3 regions of the Lysinibacillus sp. JK80 genome follow, and region 2 is predicted to be linked to each of the others. Evidence: riboswitches for the same ligand, from Rfam matches in the RefSeq annotation. Region 2 holds a riboswitch; each other region holds the start of a gene.

Region 1 (8,095 bases), 2.0 Mb from region 2:
ATAAATGGGAAGTACTGAATGGCATTGATGCTGAGCTTGAACGTCGTGGTAGTTGGCAAGGGAAGTTGTATAAGGCAGAGGTTATGAAATGATACTACAACGCGTTTTACAATATGCCCAGCAGTTATTAAAAGATAATATAAAAGAGGGAGATACAGTTGTTGATGCAACTGCTGGAAACGGCCATGACACATTGTTTCTGGCACAGCTTGTTGGGGATGAAGGGCAAGTTTATGCCTTTGATGTCCAAAAAGAGGCGGTTGACGCGACACTCCTCCGACTTTTAGATAATGGTTTAGAACATCGAGCACTCGTTTTAAATAAAGGGCATGAAGAAGTTACACAGTTTGTACACAAGCCAGTAACTGCGGCAATCTTCAATCTCGGCTATTTACCTGGTAGCAACCATGATATTATTACAAGACCTAATACAACAATCCAAGCCATTGAGAATATATTAAAGCTCTTAAAAGTTGGCGGTTTGATTGTTCTTGTTATTTATCATGGTCATCCAGGTGGAAAAGAAGAGCGTGATAAGGTCATTGATTATGTAAGCCAACTGCCACAAAAATATGTTCATGTCTTAAAATACGCATTTCTGAATCAACAAAATGATCCACCCTTCGTCATTGCATTAGAGAAAATGAAAGAATATCCTATTCAATGATTACATGCTAAAAGGCGATCAGTAGTTTCTATCAAACTAGCTGATCGCCTTGCTCTTTATCTACTTGTTATTGCGTTTTTCATTATAGTCAACCCAGAAATCTGCACCTTTAATTCCTAGTTTACGAGGATCAAAGACTGGGTCTTTTCCTTCTTTTTTCTGTTTCTCGTAATCTTTTAATGCGACAATAGCTGGTTTCATGATAATTAAAATAGCTATAACGTTAATCCAAACCATCAAACCAAGACCTACATCTCCCATTGCCCATGCTAGACCAGACGTACGGATTGTACCATAAAAGGCTGCAACTAAAATGGCAATTTTCGCAATCCAAATGAATACCTTTTCTGTGCTACCTCTAAATAAGTAAGCGACATTTGTCTCTGCAATATAGTAGTAAGCCATGATTGTTGTAAAGGCAAAGAAGAATAACGCAATGGCTACAAATGGAGCACCAAAGCCAGGTAATGATGAGTCAACTGCATATTGTGTATACGCAGCTCCTGCTTCAATACTTTTCGCAAAAGTCATTTGCTCATCGCCTGCTAATCCACCACTATTAAATTCTCCAATATGGATAAATGGATCTGCTCCCTCAGCTGCCTTTTCATCTTGTACATTGTACATACCTGTAAATAAAATCATAAATGCCGTAGCAGAACAAATTAATAATGTATCAATATAAACAGACGCGGCTTGTACAATTCCTTGCTTAGCAGGATGTGATACTTCCGCAGCTGCCGCAGGGTGAGCACCAGTTCCTTGACCAGCCTCATTAGAGTAAATTCCACGTTTAACACCCCAAGCAATCGCTGAACCAATAACCCCGCCAAAAATTTCTTGAGCACCAAATGCACTAGAAAAAATTAATCCGATAACTGTTGGTACTTGTGAAATATTCATAAAAATAATGACAATTGCCATAATGATATAAGCTAATGCCATAAATGGTACAATAATTTGAGCAGCGTTTGCAATTGATTTAATACCACCAATGATAATAGCACCTAGTAACACAACAATTATAAGTCCTGTGATCCATGTATCCAAACCGAAAGCGTTTTCAACAGCACCTGCGATGGCATTTGACTGCACACCAGGCATCAAAATTAACATTGCTATTAAAGCCGCCACAGCAAAAATTACTGCAAACCATTTTTGACCCATTCCTTTTTCTATGTAAAAGGCCGGTCCACCACGATATTCTGTATCTTTCTCTTCTTTATAGATTTGAGCTAATGTTGATTCTACATACGCGGTAGCCGCACCAATGAAAGCGATTGCCCACATCCAAAAGACAGCACCAGGTCCTCCCATTCCAATTGCTGTCGCAGTACCAGCAATATTACCTGTACCTACACGTCCTGATAATGCGATAGACATTGCTTGGAAAGAGGATATTCCCTTTTCCGATTTCTCCCCTTTAAACATTAAAACAAACATATCTTTAATGTGCCTTACCTGTAGGAACCTTGTGATAATTGAGAAAAATAACCCAATCAATAAGATACCATAAATAAACCATGGTCCCCATAAAATACCATTCAACTTCTCCACAATTACATCCATTTTACCCCTCCAATTTAAAATACCTTACTTTAGATCATTATAGTATTACACTTTTCAGAAAATTACAATATTATTTTTGAGTAACAATATTTAAGTAAGTAACCTAGTAAATGGAAGGGGATAAACCTATTTAATTATATAACCAATTCTTCGAAGAGCATTATTAATAAAATCTCGTGTATACATATAAATTTCTTCGCGCTCTCCCTCATGAAATAAATTATGATAACAATTTGCCCATTCTTTAAACTGAAATTCTGTGAATTCCTGTTGATGAAGCCAATTTCGGGTTTGGCGAGTGTCCGTAATTTTATCCTTCTCAGCTGTCATAATTAGCATAGGCATATTAGGCATTTCACCTTTAGGCAGCATCACTAAATTTTTCATCATTTGCTGAAGTTCTCGATACCATTTCACAGAAACAACAGACATGAGCGGTACATCATCTTTCATTTCTTCTCTGCCTTCAACACTACGCGTTAATTTCTCTAATGTAATATCATGTGTCAACTTAACATTGGCTGTTAACGCACTTAGACTTGTTAAAGCATTTGTTAATTTACCTGGTAATAGCTTTAGTTGCAACCAAGGTGATGTTAAAATAATGCCTGCACATTCATATTGTCTCTTTTGCAGTGTATGGAGGATTAATGTTGCACCTAGTCCATGCCCTATTACAAAGGTTGGTAAATTATATGAAAAAGCATTTTCAATCAGGTTTCGTGTATACTTATTGTACAATTTGAAGTCTTCATCATGGACTCTAGCAAATCTTGCATTACCACCATGATTCGGTAAATCCCCCATGACTATGTGGAAGCCTTCTAATCTTAATTTCTCTATCAGCCATGCATACCAACGGTGATTTTCATAAGCACCATGAAGAATAGCAATCACAGCTTTTGCTTGTCCATCAGCTTCCCATTTCCACATTTACATAGTCCTCCTAAAAAATAATTACACTTTGATTATATCGAAATAAATAGCACATTTTAATTTTATATTTCCATAAAGTTGCGTATTTGATACGATAATACTACATTATAGAAAGAAAAGAGGCGATTTTCATGATTTATCCATTTAAAGATAAAACGCCAAAGATCGATCCGTCTGTTTTCATTGCTGATTACGCAACTGTTACGGGCGACGTAACAATTGGCGCCGAAACAACCATTTGGTTTAATACGGTTATTCGTGGTGATGTTTCCCCAACGATTATCGGTAAACGTGTCAGTATTCAGGATCTTTGCTGTTTACACCAAAGCCCAAAATATCCGCTCATTATTGAAGATGAGGTAACAGTTGGACACCAAGTCACTTTACATAGTTGTACAATTCGCAAAAATGCCTTAATTGGTATGGGATCCATTATTTTAGACGGAGCTGAGATTGGAGAAGGTGCATTTATTGGAGCTGGAAGCCTAGTACCTCCTGGTAAAGTCATTCCTCCAAATAGTTTAGCATTAGGTCGTCCAGCAAAAGTTGTCCGAGAATTAAATGCTGAAGATAAAGAGGATATGGAACGCATCGTACGAGAATACGCAGAAAAAGGTCAATATTATAAATCACTTCAGAAATAAATAACCTACACAAAAAATCAATACTAACGAAAAAATCCCTCGCGTTTTCGTGTACCGAATATGTTCACGAATCCTAGCGAGGTATTTTTGTAAAAAAAACAAAAGGAGCAATGTTGCTCCTTTGTTTATTAATACATTAGAATAATTTTCTAATGACTTCATTACTTTAGTTCAATAGTTTATAAACGTGCTTTTTCTCGTAGCGCGTCTGCTTTATCAATTTGCTCCCATGGTACATTTAAATCTGTACGACCAAAATGTCCATACGCAGCAGTTTGTTTATAAATTGGACGACGAAGATCAAGCATTTTAATGATACCTGCTGGGCGTAGATCGAATAGCTCGCGTACCCATTCAACGATCTCGCTTTCTTTCACTCTACCTGTGCCAAATGTATCGACAGCAATGGAAACAGGCTGAGCAACGCCAATCGCATAGGCAAGTTGCACTTCAGCACGTTCTGCTAAGCCAGCTGCTACGATGTTTTTCGCTACATAACGTGCTGCATATGCCGCCGAACGGTCTACCTTGGTTGCATCCTTACCTGAGAAGGCACCACCACCGTGACGTGCATAACCACCGTATGTATCAACAATGATTTTACGTCCTGTTAATCCAGCATCACCTTTTGGCCCACCAATTACAAAACGGCCAGTTGGATTGATGAAGTATTTCGTATTAGCATCTAATAATTCACTTGGTACGACTGGTGCAATAACAAATTCTTTTAAATCTGCTTGAATTTGTTCAAGTGTTGCTTCTTCATCATGCTGTGTTGAAATAACAATTGTATCCACGCGAACCGGTACATTATTGTCATCATATTCAATCGTTACTTGCGTTTTACCATCAGGACGTAAATAGGCAAGTTCACCTGATTTACGTACTTCTGTTAAACGGCGTGCTAATTTGTGTGCCAAGCTAATTGGTAATGGCATTAGCTCTGGTGTTTCATTACATGCATAGCCAAACATTAAGCCTTGGTCACCAGCACCAATTGCTTCAATATCAGCATCTGTCATAGAGCCTTCACGTGCCTCTAATGCCTGATCAACACCTTGAGCAATATCAGGTGATTGTTCACCAATTGCCACAAGCACCGCTAAGTTCTCAGCATCAAAGCCATATTTACCTCGTGTATAGCCAATTTCAGCTACAGTGTCACGAACAATACCTTTAATATCCACATAAGTAGAAGTAGTAATTTCTCCTGCTACTAATACTAATCCTGTTGTTACAGTTGTTTCACACGCTACACGTGCATTTGGATCTTCTGCTAAAATAGCATCTAAAATGGCATCCGAGATTTGGTCACAAATCTTATCTGGATGTCCTTCTGTTACACTCTCTGATGTAAACAGTCGACGGTTTGTCATTTGGTTTTCCTCCTAAATACTCTTACAATAAGTAGTTGTGTATGAATACGGTACTCATTACCCATGTCAAGTCCGCTCCTAAGGATTGAACTCTCAAGCCGTTACTGCTGCTTTTAACACGAGGATTTCGAAAGATCCGTCATTATAATAAGGAAAGAACTACATATACTTACCTTTACATTGAATTTTAACAATAAAAAAATCCTTTTCTCACGTTACTTTACATGAGGAAAGGAATAATGACTGCGTAACCTTTCACTCTTATCGTTCAAGGGATGTTCCCTTGCATCAGGTTGGCACCAACGCATGTCGTGAAATAGTTCATGCAGGTTGCCGGGTTTCACAGGGCCTGACCCTCCACCAGCTCGGGATAAGAGTATCCGTTCAATCTCATGTTACTGAAAAGGTCGAACGTTGTCAAATATTTTCTTATGTATTACTGTATAGAAAGGAAAGAACGAACTTATTACACAAAAACTTTTCATACTTGGATGATGATGTAAATAGAAGCAAATTAATCCCTACAACATACCTAGCTACTTGTGGTAACATATGTGTGGCTCAATTTTCGTGCCTAATTACAGTAGGATTGATGGTATTCTACTCGAAAAACATTATTTTTTGTCAGTTTATTGAAAAGTGGTAAAAACTCTAAAATAATTTCTTAATTAGTATAGATTATTTAAGCAATTGTGTTATACTATTTTTGAAATTAAGAAAAAATCCCTCTAAATCAAGGGAATACTATAAAAAAGGATGGTATTTAATCGATGAATTCAGTAGAAATTGCAAACGAACTGAAGGAATTATTAAACGGCGGTAACATTAATGTTCAACTTTCAGTACCACAATTAGCAGAAAAAGCTACATCTCGTGGTGAAGCAATGTTAACAGTAGATGGCGCAGTTCGTGCAGAAACTGGCAAATACACTGGTCGTTCACCTAAAGATAAATATACGGTAGAAGAAGAAAGCACAAAAGATCAAATTGACTGGGGTAAAGTCAACCAACCGATTTCTTCTGAAGTGTTCGATAACCTATATGTAAAAGTAATAAAATATTTAAAAGAACGTGACGAGTTATTCGTATTCAAGGGCTTTGCAGGTGCTGACAAAGACTCACAATTAAGCATTCAAGTTATCAATGAATACGCATGGCACAATCTTTTTGCTCATCAATTATTTATCCGTCCAACAGCAGATGAATTAGCTTCTCATGTTGCCGACTTCACTGTCATCTCAGCTCCTAACTTTAAAGCAGATCCTGCGGTTGATGGTACTGCTTCTGAAACATTCATCATCGTATCACTTGAAAAGAAAATTATTTTAATTGGTGGTACAGAATATGCTGGTGAAATGAAAAAATCTATCTTTGGTATCATGAACTATTTATTACCACAACAAGGTATTCTTTCAATGCACTGCTCAGCAAACGTTGGTGAAGCTGGCGATGTAGCGTTATTCTTCGGTCTATCTGGTACTGGTAAAACGACGTTATCAGCTGATCCTGATCGTAAGCTAATCGGTGACGATGAACACGGTTGGTCTGATAATGGTGTATTCAACATTGAGGGTGGTTGCTATGCAAAAACAATCAACCTTTCTGCTGAAAAAGAACCAGAAATCTACAATGCAATCCGCTTCGGCTCTGTATTAGAAAACGTAGCTGTTGATCCAGAAACTCGTATTTGTGACTATGATGATGGTTCGCTAACAGAAAATACACGTGTAGCTTATCCAATCCAATACATCGAAAATATCGTTGATCCTTCTGTTGCAGGTCATCCAAAAACAATCATCTTCCTAACAGCTGATGCATTTGGCGTGTTACCTCCAATCAGTAAATTAACAAAAGAACAAGCGATGTATCACTTCCTAAGCGGGTTCACTTCTAAACTTGCTGGAACTGAACGTGGTGTGACTGAGCCAGAACCAGTATTCTCTACTTGCTTCGGGTCTCCATTCCTTCCACTTCCTGCAACAGTATACGCAGAAATGTTAGGACAAAAAATTGACGAGCACGGTGCACAGGTATACTTAGTAAACACTGGTTGGACTGGTGGCGAATATGGCACAGGTAGCCGTATGAAACTGTCTTACACACGTACAATGGTCCGTGCAGCAATCGATGGTAAATTAGCAGATGTTGAAACAACACAAGATGCTGTGTTTGGTTTACACATTCCAACAGCAGTTGAAGGCGTACCTTCAGAAGTGTTAAATCCTCGTGAAGCTTGGGCAGATAAAGCTGCATACGATGCAAAAGCTGCTGAGCTTGCAGGCTTATTCAACGAAAACTTCAAGAAATTCTCAAACGTTTCTGAAGCCATCACTACACTTGGTGGTCCATTAAAATAACGTCTATATAAAAGACAAAGGGAACAATTTATTCGTTCCCTTTGTCTTTTTGTTTTCTCTATGCTTTATTGTTGTTTCATCCACTTGCAAAGAGCACGGACAGTTTCACGATTTTTTGCTGGTGGATATTGATGTGCATAGTTAAGATCATACCAAGTTTCGAATGATTTATTTGCTTCCTCTAAAAAAAATGCCAATTGTCTGGCATGTTCAATATCCACATTTTCATCACGATAGCCATGAATGATAAGAACGGGAGCTGTTATACGCTCTATCTCAAAAAGTGGTGTTCTTGCATCATACGCTTCTGGTACACGATTAGGTGTTCCTCCAATAACACGCTTCATCATTCTGCGCATATCTGTACGTTCCCAATAAGTGGCCGTTGCATCAGAAACACCTGCCCATGTTACAACAGAAGTAATATCCCTTCTTAAAATAGCTGTCCACAGAGCCATAATACCACCTCGTGAAAAACCAAAAACATGGATATTGTCATTGCAGAATTGTTTGAGTACATCTACGGCATAGACCGCATCGTAACGG
Region 2 (8,095 bases):
TGTTTGATAAGACAGAAATTGATATCGTAGATTTAGAGGATATGCCATTTATTATGACTTCCTATAAAGGGACAAATGATGTCAAGGTGCTATTAGAGCAATATCATGTTAAGCCGAATATCCGCTTTGAGCTTTCCGAGGAGGTAGGGATTCTTTCCATGATTTCTCATCATTTAGGGATCAGTATTTTACCTCAGTTGGTTATTCAAAATTTACCGCCAACATTGAGAGCGATTCCGTTAAAGCAAGGTGGCTACCGAACGATTGGTATTGCCATGAAACACCATGCTTCGCCCGTCACAAAGAAATTTGCAGAGATATTAAGTGCTTGGCTAAAAGAACAAAACAGCTCCCTAAAATAGTGGCTATTGAAGCCTATCCTTACATTACGTTAAAATAGTATTTGTATATATTTCAGAAAATAGGTGAGTGTATGGGGACATTACAGGGCAAAACCGTACTCATTACAAGTGGGGGAACACTTGAAAAATGGGATCGTGTACGAGGTCATACGAATTTATCAAAAGGCACAATGGGGTGTTATTTAGCAGAGGCGGCGCTGGCTGCTGGCGCTAACGTAGTATACATGCATGGTTACTTTGCACAGCTCCCAGAAAACCAAAATGATATGACATTGATACAATTTGAAGGCATAGAGGATTTAGGACAAAAGGTGCGTCATGCAGTTCAACACCAACATATCGATATTGTCATTATGGCGGCTGCGGGCTCTGATTGGGTCATTGACAAAGTATATGATCAATCAGGTAATTTAATGGAGGAAACGGGGAAAATGCCTTCTGACGAACCACCTATTATTCATTTTAAAAAAGCACCAAAAGTATTAGGTCAAATTAAGGGATGGCAACCAAATGTAACGTTAGTAGGCTTTAAACTCGAAGCAACGAATGATGAGGAATTCTTGTTAGCTCGTGCCAGACTGCGTATGGAAACAGCCAATGCACAATTTATGGTAGCAAATAGCTCTCAATCTTTATATGGGGGGGATGAACCTCATTGGATTGTACCTGCTGATGGACAGCCTCTTAAAGTAATGGGCAAGCAAAAAACAGCAGAAGCTTTAATGATGTATTTACAAAATCAATAAATGTGAACTGTGTAGAGAAATATTTCTACACAGTTTTTTCTTGTCTAAAAGGTTAGCATCCTATAATATTTACTTAACGGTCGGTAAAAAAGGAGGGTAATAATGGGAAATAAAGAACAAACTTTTCACAAGATTATAGAAATTGCTTATGGGATGTTTGCGGAAAATGGATTTGAAAAAACAAGCTTAGCAATGATTGCTACAGAGGTCGGTATTTCAAAACCAGCCATTTACTATTATTTTCAATCAAAAGATCAATTAATCGCTTTCATATTTGATGAATTGTACAAAGAAATTCAACATGATGTCGCTGTGGATTATAAAGAGCTTTCTTCTGCTAATTTTAAGGAGGAATTACTTAAGCTAGGCTATAAATCTATTGAGGCACAGGACAAGGACCCTTATTTTAATAAAATATTTAATCAATATGTACTATTAGCGGCCCGCGATGAAAACTATAAAAGACAATTAGTAGAGCTAGAAACCAGCTTTTTAACGAGCTTTGTTGCTATCCTACGATATGGCGTACAGCTAGGCGTGCTAGAGGATACTCCCCATATAGAAGCGAAGGCACAGATGCTAGCCCTCGTCTATGATAATATCGGTAATTTCATGTTAACAGGCAACCAATTGAACTATAGGGCTATTTGGAAGGAGGCAGTGAATAGCGTTATCCAAGGGGGCAAAGATGACAATAAGAAATGATGATCGGCGCATTGAAGGTCTTGATTTTGCAAGAGCTCTCGCCATGCTTGGCATGTTCATTGTCAATTTTGGCGTCATAACAGGTTCTACAACGAATGGTTCAACATGGTTAATTGCCTTCCAACATCTTTTCGAGGGACGTGCTTCGGCCGTATTTGTCATGCTAGCAGGAATAGGGACAGCCTTAATGACTCGTCAGGCTAGAAAGAGTAAGGACCCAATCCTTCTTCGTCAAAATCGACTTACTTTGTGGAAGAGGGCGCTTTTGTTATTTACGATAGGGATAATATTATATGCAATCGGCTGGACAGGAGATATCTTACATTATTATGGCGTGTATATGTTTGTTGCCGCATGGTTGATTGCCCAATCTAAGAAAAGGATGATGTTTATTATCGGTGTCATTCTTATCCTTTCACAATGGCTTCAAATTCAATTTAATTACCTTGCTGGCTGGCATCCAACATATGTGTTACTAGAGTATCTGGATTTTTGGACACCGGCAGGATTTATTAGAAATTTGCTGTTTAATGGCTATCACCCACTTTTCCCCTGGATTTGTTTTTTTCTGATAGGCATGTTAATCGGCACATTAGATTTAACAAATCGTACATTACGAAAAATCTTATTGGTGACTGGTTTATTGCTAGTCATCATGACTGAGGCTTGTTCAACAGTATTCATTAAGATGACAACCATTCATTTATTGGATGTAGAGAGTGCATTGTATTTATTTGATACAGGACCGATTCCACCAAATATGATGTATGTCCTATCTAATTCGGCTTCGGCTATTGTCCTCATCGTGGGCTCCATCTATCTTGTAGAGACATGTAAAAATAAAGTCATTCAATCTTTAATCCTAACAGGACAAATGTCTTTAACGCATTATGTTGGCCATGTTTTTATAGGCATTGGAATACTAATTGTTTGCCAAAAGCTGGAGAACCAAACACTTGCTTTTTCCATGCTGTATGCCTGCTGTTACTTTTTAGGATGTGTCTTTGTTTCTGTATGGTGGAGGGCTAAACATCATCGAGGCCCACTTGAATTCATAATGAGGAAATGGAGCTCGTAATAAATTAATGGATTGCCATCTATTTCTCACTGACTAGGCATAAAATACTTTAGGTTTAGGGAGTCTTTTAATCTAAACGACATATTGCATAGTATTCAACTAGGTTTTCTAATATTTTGTATTGACATTCCTATAGCGGAATTATAGAATTATTTTCAAGAAACGCAGTACTCTTATCAAGAGAGGTGGAGGGACTTGGCCCAATGAAGCCTCGGCAACCGAAAAACAGGTGCCAAATCCAACAGATGGTGTCTGAGAGATAGGAGGGGCTATCAATCAGTTTGATGCGTTGGCCTCTTTATGAACAATAAGGAATAAGAAAGAAGGGGTGTTTCGTATGGCTCAGTCAGTAAAAGTAGATGATAAGAAACTAGAGGCAATTGCGAAGGCGATTCAAAATCTTGAATTTGGTGAAGTGCATATTACGATTCAAGATGGTGTGATTGTGCAAATTAATAGGCTTGAAAAGCAGAGATTTCCGCAGAAAAAATAACAATGATTTCAGTAGAACTTATGTCAAACGGCCACCTATAAGCATGAAGGATTTCCTGTGCTTACAAGTGGCCCTTTTTTTGTGTAAAGGCTAGCTATAAAAGCTTTTTGGTATGGGACCGATATGACGGCGATGATAAAGCAAAGGCTCTTTTTGAGCATTTGTAATGTCTACGACCTGCCCAATAAAAATGGTATGGTCGCCAGCATCGATTTGCTGAAATGTTTTACATTGTAAATTAGCTGCTGTATCATGTAAAATCGGTAGTCCTAAAGAGGAAGTTGACCATTTTGCTTGTGCAAAGCGATCAGGGATTTTACTGGCAAATAGTGTACATAAATGCTCTTGATCACTCGCTAAAATATTGACCGCAAAATTTGGCGCAGTCGTGAAATAAGGATGGAGCTGAGATTTTTTATCGAGTGACCACAAAATAAGGAGCGGGTCGATTGAAACAGATGCAAAGGAATTGACGGTTAAGCCAATCGGTTTTGTGTCATGACATGTCGTGACAACTGTTACGCCTGTAGGATAATTACCTAATGCCAATTTAAAAGCAGCTACTAAATCTGTCATTCAAATCACCTCTTTATGAAATTAGTGAACGGAGTTTGTAGGTAAACGAAACTTTTTTTCATATCCTACTAGTAACTCCTTTTCTTGAGTAAATTTTAAACTAATCAAACATACAGGTAAAGGTAATGGGGAAAGAAAGGGGAATGGCCATGACTTTATATTTTGATCATTTGGTTCATCAAGTGGAATCACCAGAAAATATAAAGGTTTTCTTCAATAAACGAAATGTCCATACAGTGAATGGTGGGCAGCACACGATGTGGGGGACTTATAATACGTTAAGCTACTTTGGCTTAAGCTATATTGAACAAATTGCTATCTATGATCGTGATTTATTTGAGCAAGCGGCACAATACCCATATTCCCTACATTATACGTTTAAACGTGATCAAGAGCGCCAGGGATTTTCTCGAATTGCTCTGCGCACAAAAAATATTGAGGAAGAGGGTCGACGCTTGCGAGCATTGGGCTATGAAGTATATGGACCAGATGCATGTAGCAGAACAAGACCAGATGGCACTGTAGTAGAATGGAAGCTACTGCATTTTGGTAAGCCAGATCTGCCAATTGATTTTCCATTTTTGATTGAATGGGCGGAGGAAGATGAAGAGCGTTTGGCTCAATTAAAGGCAAGTGGTGCCATTGATGTCAAACAGGCTATAACGATGGAATCCGTCCAATTCTACGTCAAGGACATGCAGGCAACAGTTAAGCTGTGGCAAGAGGTGTTACAGCTACCAGTGCCTACGCAATATGAGCAGTATATGTCACTACAGCTACCGAATATGCGTTTAGATTTCTATGAGGAAGAGAGCGCGATGACAATGACACTTGGTCATGTCAAAGAGGGACCATTTGGTGTGACATTAAAGGATCCTAAACGAACAAAGGAAACTTTAGTTTGCCCTGGTGCTTTTTATTGGATAAATCGATAATGAGAAAAGGCTGGGCCATAACTAACTGGGACCTTCATTAAGCCGAATAATCTTTAAATTAACAAACATGATAACTAGAAAAACCGAACTATTCCGAAACACTTCGTAAGCGTTTTAGTGGATAGCTCGGTATTTTTATGGGCTGAAACACTTTTGCTTCCGCCTTTTTACATAAGTATTGAAAAACAAAACCATCAATAGAATTTCTGATGCTGGCTACTTGCTTTCCTGTGGATTTAGCGTTACAGAGGAGACCCTGGAGCGAAATCACCCCAACCTTGCTAAAAAGTTTTAGCTAGTGACATGATCTTTAATTCAACAATATGGAAAAATCCACTTCATCAGAAAAGTGGATTTTCGTTGCCAATTATTATTCAATTGTCATTTTTTTCGGTGTTTCTGTACCTGTATACCAATCAAATTCAATTTCAAATGAATGCTTGTCGCCCTTTTTTGTATAGGAGTATTCGATTTTGAGCTGTTCACTTGGGCTGACAACTGTTGGCTCTGTGTCTTGAACAAAAGTGAATTCACCATTTTCTTTAAGCTTTTTTGCAATCGTTTCCAGTGTTGCTGCAAATTCTGCTACACTTTGTCGTTCTTTATGCTTCAGAATAACTTCAGTCATGGGTTTAGTTTGTTTTTGCATCGAAATCCCTCCTTACGTATTGTTACTTTTATTATAACATGGAGGGGGCATTCAGCTTATAAAACAATACAAAAAGCGGATGAAGGAAACGATGCATTTCCTAATCCGCTGCTAATCTGGAACTACACGGATAGTCCCATTACGCTTATAGTTTTACAACATTTGATGCTTGGGGTCCACGATTGCCTTCCACAACATCAAATGAAACCTTTTGACCTTCTTCAAGTGTACGGAAGCCTTCCTCCTGGATGCCCGTAAAATGAACAAATACATCTTCGCCATCATCACATTCAATAAAGCCATAACCTTTTTCATTATTGAACCACTTTACGATCCCCTGTTGCATAAGCATTCGCCTCCAATGCGCTTGAATGTAAAATAAAGTTAAATAAATGGTGCACTCATTGAGAAAATGTGAAAAAATTGCATTTTCTCTTAGAACATACAGGAATTGAACAAATAAGTCAATTGATTGACGAAATGCTTGCATATCTGGCTTTCTTTTTTTTCACAATTAAGACTATAATGGAAATGAACAACATAGAAAGTAGGATGCCAAATGACAACGAAAAATCAACCATTATCAGATTTAGAAATCGCTAGTCAAGCAGTGATCAAACCTATTACGGAAATTGCCAATGCTGCGGGTATTCCAGAGGATGCTCTTGAGCAGTATGGACGCTACAAAGCAAAGATCGACCCATTAAAAATTACTGCTCAGGGCGAGGATGCAAAGGTAGTATTAGTATCAGCTATTAGTCCAACCCCAGCTGGTGAAGGAAAGTCGACTGTGACTGTTGGACTAGCAGATGCCCTTCATCAATTAGATAAGAAGGTGATGGTCGCATTACGTGAACCATCATTAGGTCCAGTCATGGGCGTAAAAGGTGGCGCAACTGGCGGAGGTTACGCACAAGTTATACCAATGGAGGATATTAATTTACATTTTACTGGCGACCTTCATGCGATTACAACAGCTAACAATGCTTTATCAGCATTTATTGATAATCATATCCACCAAGGAAATACACTTAACATTGATCCACGACGCATTATTTGGAAGCGTGTCATGGACTTAAATGATCGTGCCCTTCGTAAGGTAGTGGTGGGATTAGGTGGTCCTGTTCAAGGCATGCCGCGTGAGGATGGCTTTGATATTACGGTTGCCTCTGAAATTATGGCAGTATTCTGTTTAGCCACAAGCATTGAGGATTTACGTGAGCGCATCGCTAGTATTGTTATTGGCTATACTTTCGAGCGTGAGCCTGTCTTTGTACGTGATTTACAGGTAGAGGGTGCCTTAACACTATTATTAAAAGATGCCTTTAAGCCAAACCTAGTTCAAACATTAGAGGGAACACCTGCTATTATCCATGGTGGTCCATTTGCGAATATTGCCCACGGCTGTAATTCTATTATGGCGACACAAACCGCTCGTAAGCTAGCTGATATTGTGGTGACAGAAGCGGGCTTCGGCTCTGATTTAGGTGCTGAAAAATTCATGAACATTAAAGCTCGTAAGGGAGGCTTTAAACCAAGCGCAGTTGTCATTGTAGCGACAATTCGTGCCTTAAAAATGCATGGTGGTGTACCGAAAACAGCGCTTGTAGGCGAAAATGTGGAAGCACTTCTACAAGGGATTGAGAATTTAGCTAAACATGTAGATACAGTTCGTACATTTGGCGTTGAACCAATTATTGCATTAAATCGTTTTATCACGGACACAGAGGCTGAGCTAGAAGCCGTTCTGAACTGGTGTCAAGAAAATCATGTTCGCATTGCCCGTACGAATGTCTGGGAAGAGGGCGGTAAAGGTGGTCTAGCCTTAGCTGAGCAAGTACTAGCTGTGCTAGAGGAAGAAAACAACTTCTCTCCTTTATATGATGTAACAGAGTCAATTGAAGAAAAGGTACGTACGATTGTGCAAAAGGTATATGGCGGGAAAGATGTGCAATTTACAGACCAAGCCAAAAAACAAATTGCCCAAATCGAAAAATTTGGTTGGGACTCCCTTCCAATTTGTATGGCGAAAACCCAGTATTCTTTATCAGACCAACCAAGTTTACTTGGTCGTCCAGAAGGCTTTACCATCACAATTCGCGAAGTTATTCCAAAGCTTGGTGCAGGCTTCTTAGTTTGTCTAACTGGCGATATTATGACAATGCCAGGACTTCCAAAAGCACCAGCTGCGCTACGCATGAATGTCGATAACGAAGGACATGCGGTAGGATTGTTTTAACAGAATATTAAAAGCTGCCTACTTAAATGGGCAGCTTTTTTATTGATAATGGGTAAACATGGTTCGTAGGAGGTGACCCAATTCATCTTCTATCTACAATGCAAATATGGTATAAAAGTAAAATTTCGGATGATTCCTTCATCCACCTCTTGAGTAAAAATTCATAAAAATTAATTTTTTTAAAACGATTTTAAGATTCTAGTGAAAACTAGGATCTTTTTTATGTTGCACAAAAATCACGAGAACTTTCCTTATATAAATGTGTTTGGTATTTTTTATCAATAGTTCTCTGATATTGGAAAGATAGAGCGG
Region 3 (8,095 bases), 1.8 Mb from region 2:
CAGACGAAGAAATGGCATTAATCAATGAGATGAATCGTGAACAACGTGTTGGACCAAATCCAGATGAATTTGACTTTGCTCTATAAGCATTAAAAAGAGGAAAGAGACTGTCTTGTATATGACAGTCTCTTTCTCCCCTCATTATGATGTTTGCTGCATGGCAATATCATCATCACGTTGTTTTAACAGTACATCTTCACCTTTATCCTGTAATAATTCAACATGTTTTTCACCCCACGTACAAAGCATGTTCAGAATTGGTTCCATTCCTTGTCCATAGGCTGTTAATGAATATTCAACTTTTGGTGGTACTTGATTGAAGACCTTTCGATTGATTAACCCAGCCTGCTCCAGTTCCCTTAATTGGTTTGTGAGCATTTTTTGTGAAATACCTGGAATCAATCGTCGAAATTCGTTTGTTCGAATTTTACCATGGTGGTTTAAATGACAAAGAATAACTGGTTTCCATTTACCACCAATAACTTCTAGTGTAGCTTCAACACCAATATTATAAACTTTTTGCATCGTAAACCTCCTGTTATATCCAAAAGTAACTAAAAGTACTCTACATATCTTTTTGGTATGTATGAATATTACTACACATAATAAAAAAAATCAAAGGAGATAGTAGTAAAATGTCAAAATCAAAAAAGCCAAATGCTAAACTTACCTTACTAGCACTTGCTATCAGTGCATTTGGTATAGGGTCCACTGAATTTATCAGTGTCGGACTTTTACCATTAATTACAGATGACTTTGGTATTTCTCTTAGCACAGCTGGCTTAACCGTTTCTATATATGCACTAGGGGTAACTGTTGGGGCTCCCTTACTAACAGCTTTAACATCCCGCCTTAGTCGAAAAACCGTATTATTGCTTGTCATGTCCATTTTTATAGTGGGTAACCTAGCAGTCGCTTTAGCTCCTAATTTCGCATTACTATTAATCGGACGTATTATTTCAGCATTAGCACATGGTGTGTTTATGTCCATCGCTTCTGTTATAGCAGCAGATGTAGTGGAACCAAATAAACGAGCAAGTGCTATCGCCTTTATGTTTACTGGCTTAACATTAGCTACTGTAACAGGTGTCCCACTCGGTACATTTATTGGACAAGTAACAGATTGGCGTATGTCATTCATTTTTATTGTTGTCATTGGAATTGTCGGTTTAATTAGTAATGCATTTTTAGTACCTAGCCAATTATCGAAAGGCAATCCCATCTCTATCCGTGATATTGGCAAAGTATTAGGCAATATTCGAATGATCTTAATACTATTCATTACCGCAATTGGATACGGCGGTGCTTTTGTTGTCTACACATATGTTTCACCTATTTTAGAGCAATATATGGGGTATTCCCCACATACAGTCGTCATTATTCTAGTTGTCTATGGTATTTGTGTAGCTATCGGTAATACTCTTGGAGGTCATTTTGCTAATCATAATCCACTACGTTCCATCTTTATTATTTTTGTTGGACTTGCATTGGCATTGCTTGGCATTGGCTTTACTCTTGAATCACCTATTATGGGATTAATAATGGTGCTGACAATGGGATTGTTCATGTTTATGAATGTCCCAGGATTGCAGCTATATGCTGTTCTACTATCTGAAAAATATATACCATCAGCAATTTCAATGGCCTCAGCATTGAATATTTCTGCTTTCAACATTGGCATATTTTTAGGCTCATATATCGGAGGCTTTATTATTCGCCACCAATCGTTGGCGCATACGCCTATATACGGATTCCTGATGGTTATGCTAGCAGCAATTGTTACACTTTTATGGTTACTTTTCGATAACAAAAAACAATAACTCTCTGAATTTCATTTTGTATAAAAAAGTAGTAGAGAATGTGTATTGTTTGTTGATATGTAGTATCCTATAATTTACTTGAAACAAACGAGAATGATTATCATTCTAATTTGAGGGAATACCATTACTGTTTTAGTAAATCTATAGGAGTGAATAAAATGCGTAGAGGTCGATATTTTTCATTTGTAGTTTTCTTTGCACTTATATTCGTATTAGGTGCCTGTGGCTCAAATGAAGTAAAAGAGGATACAGCTACAGAAGAACAATCATCTAAAGATACAAGAATTGTAGAAGACGAGTTTGGAAAAGTAGAAATTCCTACAAATCCACAGCGTGTAGCTGCTATCTATTTGGAAGACTATTTAACTGCTTTGGATGTAAAACCCGTTGTGCAATGGTATCACCCATCTTGGGGAAAACAGGACTATTTAGGATTAGATGTTCCTGAGTTCGACATTACTGGTAGCATGGAAACATTATTACAAGCCAAGCCTGATTTAATCATTGTAGATGGTGCCGCGGACAAGGCAAAGTATGATGAATACTCAAAGGTAGCGCCTACTTACCGCTTGAAAGAAGATATTCTACAAGATCCACGTGAAATTGCAAAAACAATAGCTGATGTTTTAAATATTTCCGATAAAGCAAAAGAAATGGTTGATCGATATGAGCAACGTGTTTCCGATTTAAAAGCAAAACTAGATGAATCAATTGGAGACGAAACAGTTGCTGTTGTACGACTAAATGTAGCAGATAATACATTAGCGTTATTTGGCATTAAAAATCGCTACTCTGGCTATATTTACACAGAGACAGGCTTAACACCACACCCATTAGCCCGTGATATGACAGAGTTTCACGAGGTTTTATCAGAAGAGGCTATCACGGAATTAGATGCGGATCATATCATCCTTTTCCCTTCAAACGGAACATGGGAGTCTAAAGAAAACCAAGAAGCCATTAAATGGTTAGATAGTACACTATGGAAAACACTCCCTGCTGTAAAAAATGGGCATGTTTATATTGCTGATCGCACATATTGGCAATCTGGCGCAATCACAGCCAACTTGCTAAAGTATGATGATCTAGAGAAATGGTTCGTCAAATAATTTTCCAAAGAAAGCTCTTAACGAGGGCTTTCTTTGGCTTAGTGTTAAAAAACAAAATAATCAATAGCACTTTTGTGAAGGAGAAAATGGACAGGTGTTGTCACTCATCACTTCTTCACATTGAAATAAGTGCCTATCCTCTCTTTAATAGACTTTTTTGTTCCCTACTGCTAGTTCGAAAGAAGAAAAGACATGTTAGCAGCATGGTTGATTGGAGTGGAGCCAGCGTCACTCCTAGGAGATTTAGCGTCATAGGTGAGACCCTGGAGCGAACGCAAGTGAGTGAAGCGGCTCATCAGACGCCCCCTGGAAAGGACGCTGGCGGAGCGGAAATCAACCCCTTGCCTTGCTAAATGGACTTTTTCTACTAGTCATATGATCTTTTTCAACAACATGAAGAAAGCTCTTAATGAGGGCTTTCTTTGTGTTGTTCTGCCAATTCAAAAAAGGGGTGAATTATCAATGGGTAACTTAACACATGTTTATACGTTACAAAATATCTCTTATTCAATTCAATCATCAAAAAAGTTATTGATTAGTAGTGATTTCTATACACTTTTCATCGTAATGAATGGTAGCGGAAAGCTAGAAATAGATCATGACATCATTCATTTTAGTGAAGAAAAGTGCATATTGATTCCGCCAAATAACACGGTTAGTATCCATATTCAAAGTGAGCACCTTTGTTTTTATCAATTACAATTCAACATTGTCAATCTCAGCAATAGTCAGAATTCATATAGTCATTTTACAAGTATCAGCGAACGACATCTTCTCCCCTTTTCACAATGTCATAGACTGCTAGAAGTCATCTATCAGAACCGGTTAGCGGAGGATGAACACACGATTTTTGAACAGCATGTACACTTTCAAGAGCTGATGTTATTACTCTTACATCAAACCATACCCAAGCAGATGCAAAAAAATGATCGACAATCTGTTGAGCAGTCCATTAACCATTTACATAAACATTTTGAAAAAGAGTGGACGGTTGAGCAGCTAGCACAGCTAGCTGACGTACCAAGATGGAATTATACGCGCATTTTTAAAGATATTACGGGACAAATTCCTCTTCACTATTTAAATAAACTTCGTATTGAAAAAGCTAAGCAATTATTAATGACAACAAATGATCGAGTATTTGAAATTAGCCTGTCTGTCGGATTTAATAATGAGTATTATTTCAATCGTCGTTTTAAAGAACATGTTGGCATCTCTCCAGGACAATATCGAAGAAATCAAAGCAGCCATATACGTGTATTTGCACCATTCTTAGAAGATTTCTTTGTTGCGCTTGGGATTACGCCAATTGCTCAATTTAGTCATTCAAAATGGGGAAAACAAGACTATTTAGGTCTACAGAAAGTGCCAGATATCGATGTACAAAATAGAGAAATGGATCGACTCTTTAACTATAAGCCAACTTTAATTATGTTAGATTCTGGTGTAGAGCGTTGGGAATCCTTTCAGCACTTAGATGAAGTAGCCCCCGTCTGCCATCTTTCACACCCTGGAGAGAATTGGCAATCTACTTTATTTAAAATTGCAGATCTAACAGGAAAAACCTCCTTGATGCAAGACGTAATCCTACAATATGAAGATAAAGTACAACAAGCAAAAGGAATTCTTAGCAAATCTGTTTATGGGCAAAGTGTAGCATTTCTCCGTATTTCAGCCATTGGCATTACTCTATACGCGGGTCCTGAATGTGGCTATACGGGCCCAATTTTATATCGTGACTTAGGTTTAATGCCACATTCACTAGTATGGAGTATTCCGCACAATCAACGTAAAGCACAACTGACATTTGCTCAATTGTTGCAATTAGATGCTGATCATTTATTTATTACCTTTGATAAACAACATTCCATTTATGAAAATGAGGAACGTGCTATTTTAAAAACTCCTACTTGGAAAAACCTAGCTGCCGTTAAAAGCAACTGTGTCTATGAAGTAGACTTTTTAACATGGATGAATTATGGCATTTTATCACATAGTAAAAAAATTGATGATGTCTTGAATGTACTTGGCTAAAAGGAAGCTTACTTTAGCTTCCTTTTTAAATGATTAGGACAAACATTGCACTGCTAATAACACCGAAAGCCGTTTGGCTACATAAGATAGAATATCAGTTATAGGATAGGAGGAATAACCTTGTATTACAATCCTTATCCGTATTTTGTGCATCCCTATCATTATCCAACATCGCCTATCGCTAATCATTTTGCCATTAGACCCTTTTCGCAACATCTAGCAATGCCGACCAATAATCCTTTTCCACCTGTCGATACACACAAATTAAAAGCTTCAGCATCACGGATAAAGGCGATGATGCAGCAAGCCCAATTACTTACGGATAAAATAGATAGCTCCCAACAATTCGCACATGATTTAATGAATGCTGCTCAACTTTCAAATAAAACAGAGGTTGAAAAATTAATCACATCAACAGGCATTACGATGAAATTTGAAACAAACTATACACCAGACAGTTTTAGAATACGCCTTATTGATAATGATTGTTGTGGAGTCACCTTAAATTTGAATTGGTGAAAATTCCTAGTGAACTTGTAAACTATAAAAAACTATGCTAAAGTGTTTGTATTGTTATTTCTGAAAATTCTTATATTACTTTTCTTATCAAGAGAGACGGAGGGATTGGCCCGATGAAGTCTCAGCAACCAGCTAACAGTATGGTGCTAATTCCAATTGGCAAAATGATCAGCCTTGAAGATGAGAAGAAGAACTACCGTTGTTGCAGCAGGAGTCCTCTTCTATTAGGGGACTCCTTTTTATTTACAACTATTTTTACAGAAAGCAGGGAAATCGATGTCTAATGAACTTTTACAAGCATTGCAATTATTAAAATCCAAACAGTGGGTTGACTTAACACATACATTCGGCCCTAATTCACCACATTTTTTTATGTTTGAGGACGCTAAATTTGAAACGTTATTTTCTCATAAGGACGGTTTCTTCGCTCAACAATTCACGTTCCCTGGTCAATATGGCACACATATCGACCCACCCATTCATTTTGTGCGAGATACTCGCTACTTAGAAGAATTAGAACTAAAAGAGCTTGTTCTTCCCCTTGTTGTTATTGATAAATCACAAGAGGCTGCGAGCAACCATGATTTTTCATTAAGTGTTGAAGATATTCTTGATTTTGAGGACAAGCATGGAGAAATTGAAGCAGGAACATTTGTAGCATTACGCACAGATTGGAGTAAGCGCTGGCCAGATAAAGAGGCTTTCAGTAATAAGGATGCAGATGGACATAACCATATCCCTGGCTGGGGTTTAGAAGCTTTACAGTTTTTACTAAAAGAACGCAAGGTAAGCGCAATTGGTCATGAAACTTTCGATACGGACTCTGCTGCTGATTTTCGTAAAAATGGCAAGCTAGATGGCGAATATTTTGTGCTTGACCAAGACACCTATCAAATTGAGCTAATGACGAATTTAGACAAGCTACCTGCGAAAGGCGCTATCATCTTCAATATCGTACCTAAGCCAGAAAAAGCATCTGGCTTCCCTGTGCGCTCATTTGCTATTTTGCCATAACATAAAAGTCGGTATAGCGTATACCGACTTTTATGTTTGTCCATTTCTTTTTTTGAATAAAAAGTAAGCAATGAGCATCCCTACAATAAATAAAAGGATAAGATAGATACTATAATGAGTCAGATAGTATCCAACAAATCGCCATTTCTCTTCAAGCATCTTTCCTAATGATATAAATGTGAACGTCCAGATAAATGCCCCTGTATAGGCAAAAAGCGCAAACTTCCTATAAGGATAATTATTAATAGCCGCAATATACGCTGTCAAATGACGTACCCCGGGGATAAAATAGCCAATTAATAATAGGGTAGGTCCTATTTTTGTAAACATCTTTTTCGTAAAGTCAATTTTTTGCTCTGTAATATGAATTTTAGGGCCATATTTCTGCAATAACGGTAAGCCAAAACGATAACCAATATAGTAGCTTAAGGTAATGCCTCCAACCGCACCAATCATTGCACTGACTAAAGCAGGAATATGTTCAAGACTTTCTCGGTAAACACTATAGCCTACATAAGTTAGAAACACCTCATCAGGAAGTGGCACCCCTACAATACCTCCAATTAGAATCACGATAATTCCAAAGTATCCGTAATGTTCAATTAGAGACTGCACGTGATGTGCCATAAATCATCCCACCTAAAATTTATTAAAATCTACCTGCTATATATAGTGTAACCTCAGCGCTCTAAATGACTTGAAGCTGACGTAAAGCAAAATTGATACCGCCATCCGTAGATGTCTTTGTAACAAAATTCGCAACACTTTTTAGAGCTTTACTACCATTTCCCATGGCAATTCCTACTCCTACATATTCCAACATGTCAACATCATTATCCCCATCCCCAAAGGCAATCGCATTCTTAGGGTCAATATTGAAATGATGAAGCACCGCTTTAATAGCTATAGACTTCGAAACATTCTGCTGTAATACATTCACAATATAAGGATGCCAACGCTGTAAAAATATATTCGAAAATTGGCTAGTATATCTTTTTTCAGCCAGCTCATCCACATATAGACACATGAGAAAAACCTCTTCATCTACAATTTTTTCATTTATAAGTGGAAAATCCCCTAAAGATAAAGTTTCTTGCATCGCTCTTAAAGCTACTGGACTTTGTATGCTATTCATGGATAACTCCTCTGTAAAAAATGTTAGGCTATGCTGCTGTTCCTGTGCAAAAGCCTGTACATTGTGGACAATTTCTTTGGCAATCGGAGTTTTATGTATGACAAGATCCTTATGTTTCACATAGGCCCCATTTGCAGTAATAAAGGTTTCAATCCCCAGTGCTTTTAACTCATAGCACATAGATAAGGGTCTTCCAGTAGCCGCTACAAGATGGATTCCTTTTTCTTGCAATAGCTGAATAGCTTGTTTTGTACTTTCTTCCACACAGCCATCCTCGTAATTAATCAATGTGCCGTCTACATCAAAAAACACGATATTATACTTCATTTTGAGCACCTCCTTTATAGTCATTTAGAACTAATTTATAATTTTTCTCCCATGAAATATGTGAAAGTATTTTGACAAACTTTAAGCAAACTATATAACTTCCTTTTGCACCACCGATAAAAACAATTACAAGCGTA

Evidence for each region. A riboswitch is a leader RNA that binds a small molecule or an ion and turns the genes downstream of it on or off. The one in region 2 is predicted to bind S-adenosylmethionine.
Region 1: it holds a riboswitch for S-adenosylmethionine, as region 2 does, so the genes downstream of both, metK (methionine adenosyltransferase) here and HXV90_RS07610 (YezD family protein) in region 2, are expected to answer to the same signal.
Region 3: it holds a riboswitch for S-adenosylmethionine, as region 2 does, so the genes downstream of both, HXV90_RS21715 (cyclase family protein) here and HXV90_RS07610 (YezD family protein) in region 2, are expected to answer to the same signal.

Annotation. Positions count from the first base shown of each region.
Region 1 is NZ_CP058997.1:3,454,249-3,462,343, forward strand. Features, by position in the region: gene HXV90_RS17255 (tRNA modification radical SAM protein MnmL/YtqA) at 1-92, shown strand, start outside; gene HXV90_RS17260 (tRNA 5-(aminomethyl)-2-thiouridylate-methyltransferase MnmM) at 89-667, shown strand; gene HXV90_RS17265 (alanine/glycine:cation symporter family protein) at 728-2,236, opposite strand; gene HXV90_RS17270 (alpha/beta hydrolase) at 2,363-3,169, opposite strand; gene HXV90_RS17275 (gamma carbonic anhydrase) at 3,304-3,816, shown strand; gene metK (methionine adenosyltransferase) at 3,996-5,192, opposite strand; SAM riboswitch class I at 5,451-5,569, opposite strand; gene pckA (phosphoenolpyruvate carboxykinase (ATP)) at 5,963-7,549, shown strand; gene HXV90_RS17290 (alpha/beta hydrolase family protein) at 7,615-8,095, opposite strand, start outside.
Region 2 is NZ_CP058997.1:1,412,313-1,420,407, reverse strand. Features, by position in the region: gene HXV90_RS07630 (LysR family transcriptional regulator) at 1-362, shown strand, start outside; gene HXV90_RS07625 (phosphopantothenoylcysteine decarboxylase domain-containing protein) at 434-1,108, shown strand; gene HXV90_RS07620 (TetR/AcrR family transcriptional regulator) at 1,211-1,813, shown strand; gene HXV90_RS07615 (DUF418 domain-containing protein) at 1,797-2,891, shown strand; SAM riboswitch class I at 3,062-3,157, shown strand; gene HXV90_RS07610 (YezD family protein) at 3,229-3,384, shown strand; gene HXV90_RS07605 (flavin reductase family protein) at 3,475-3,960, opposite strand; gene HXV90_RS07600 (VOC family protein) at 4,110-4,895, shown strand; gene HXV90_RS07595 (amphi-Trp domain-containing protein) at 5,266-5,544, opposite strand; gene HXV90_RS07590 (cold-shock protein) at 5,690-5,890, opposite strand; gene HXV90_RS07585 (formate--tetrahydrofolate ligase) at 6,104-7,783, shown strand.
Region 3 is NZ_CP058997.1:4,319,678-4,327,772, forward strand. Features, by position in the region: gene HXV90_RS21685 (aldo/keto reductase) at 1-86, shown strand, start outside; gene HXV90_RS21690 (winged helix-turn-helix transcriptional regulator) at 142-525, opposite strand; gene HXV90_RS21695 (MFS transporter) at 636-1,820, shown strand; gene HXV90_RS21700 (ABC transporter substrate-binding protein) at 1,979-2,929, shown strand; gene HXV90_RS21705 (helix-turn-helix domain-containing protein) at 3,392-4,963, shown strand; gene HXV90_RS21710 (YuzC family spore coat inner layer protein) at 5,084-5,482, shown strand; SAM riboswitch class I at 5,564-5,669, shown strand; gene HXV90_RS21715 (cyclase family protein) at 5,759-6,496, shown strand; gene HXV90_RS21720 (DedA family protein) at 6,527-7,123, opposite strand; gene HXV90_RS21725 (Cof-type HAD-IIB family hydrolase) at 7,185-7,958, opposite strand.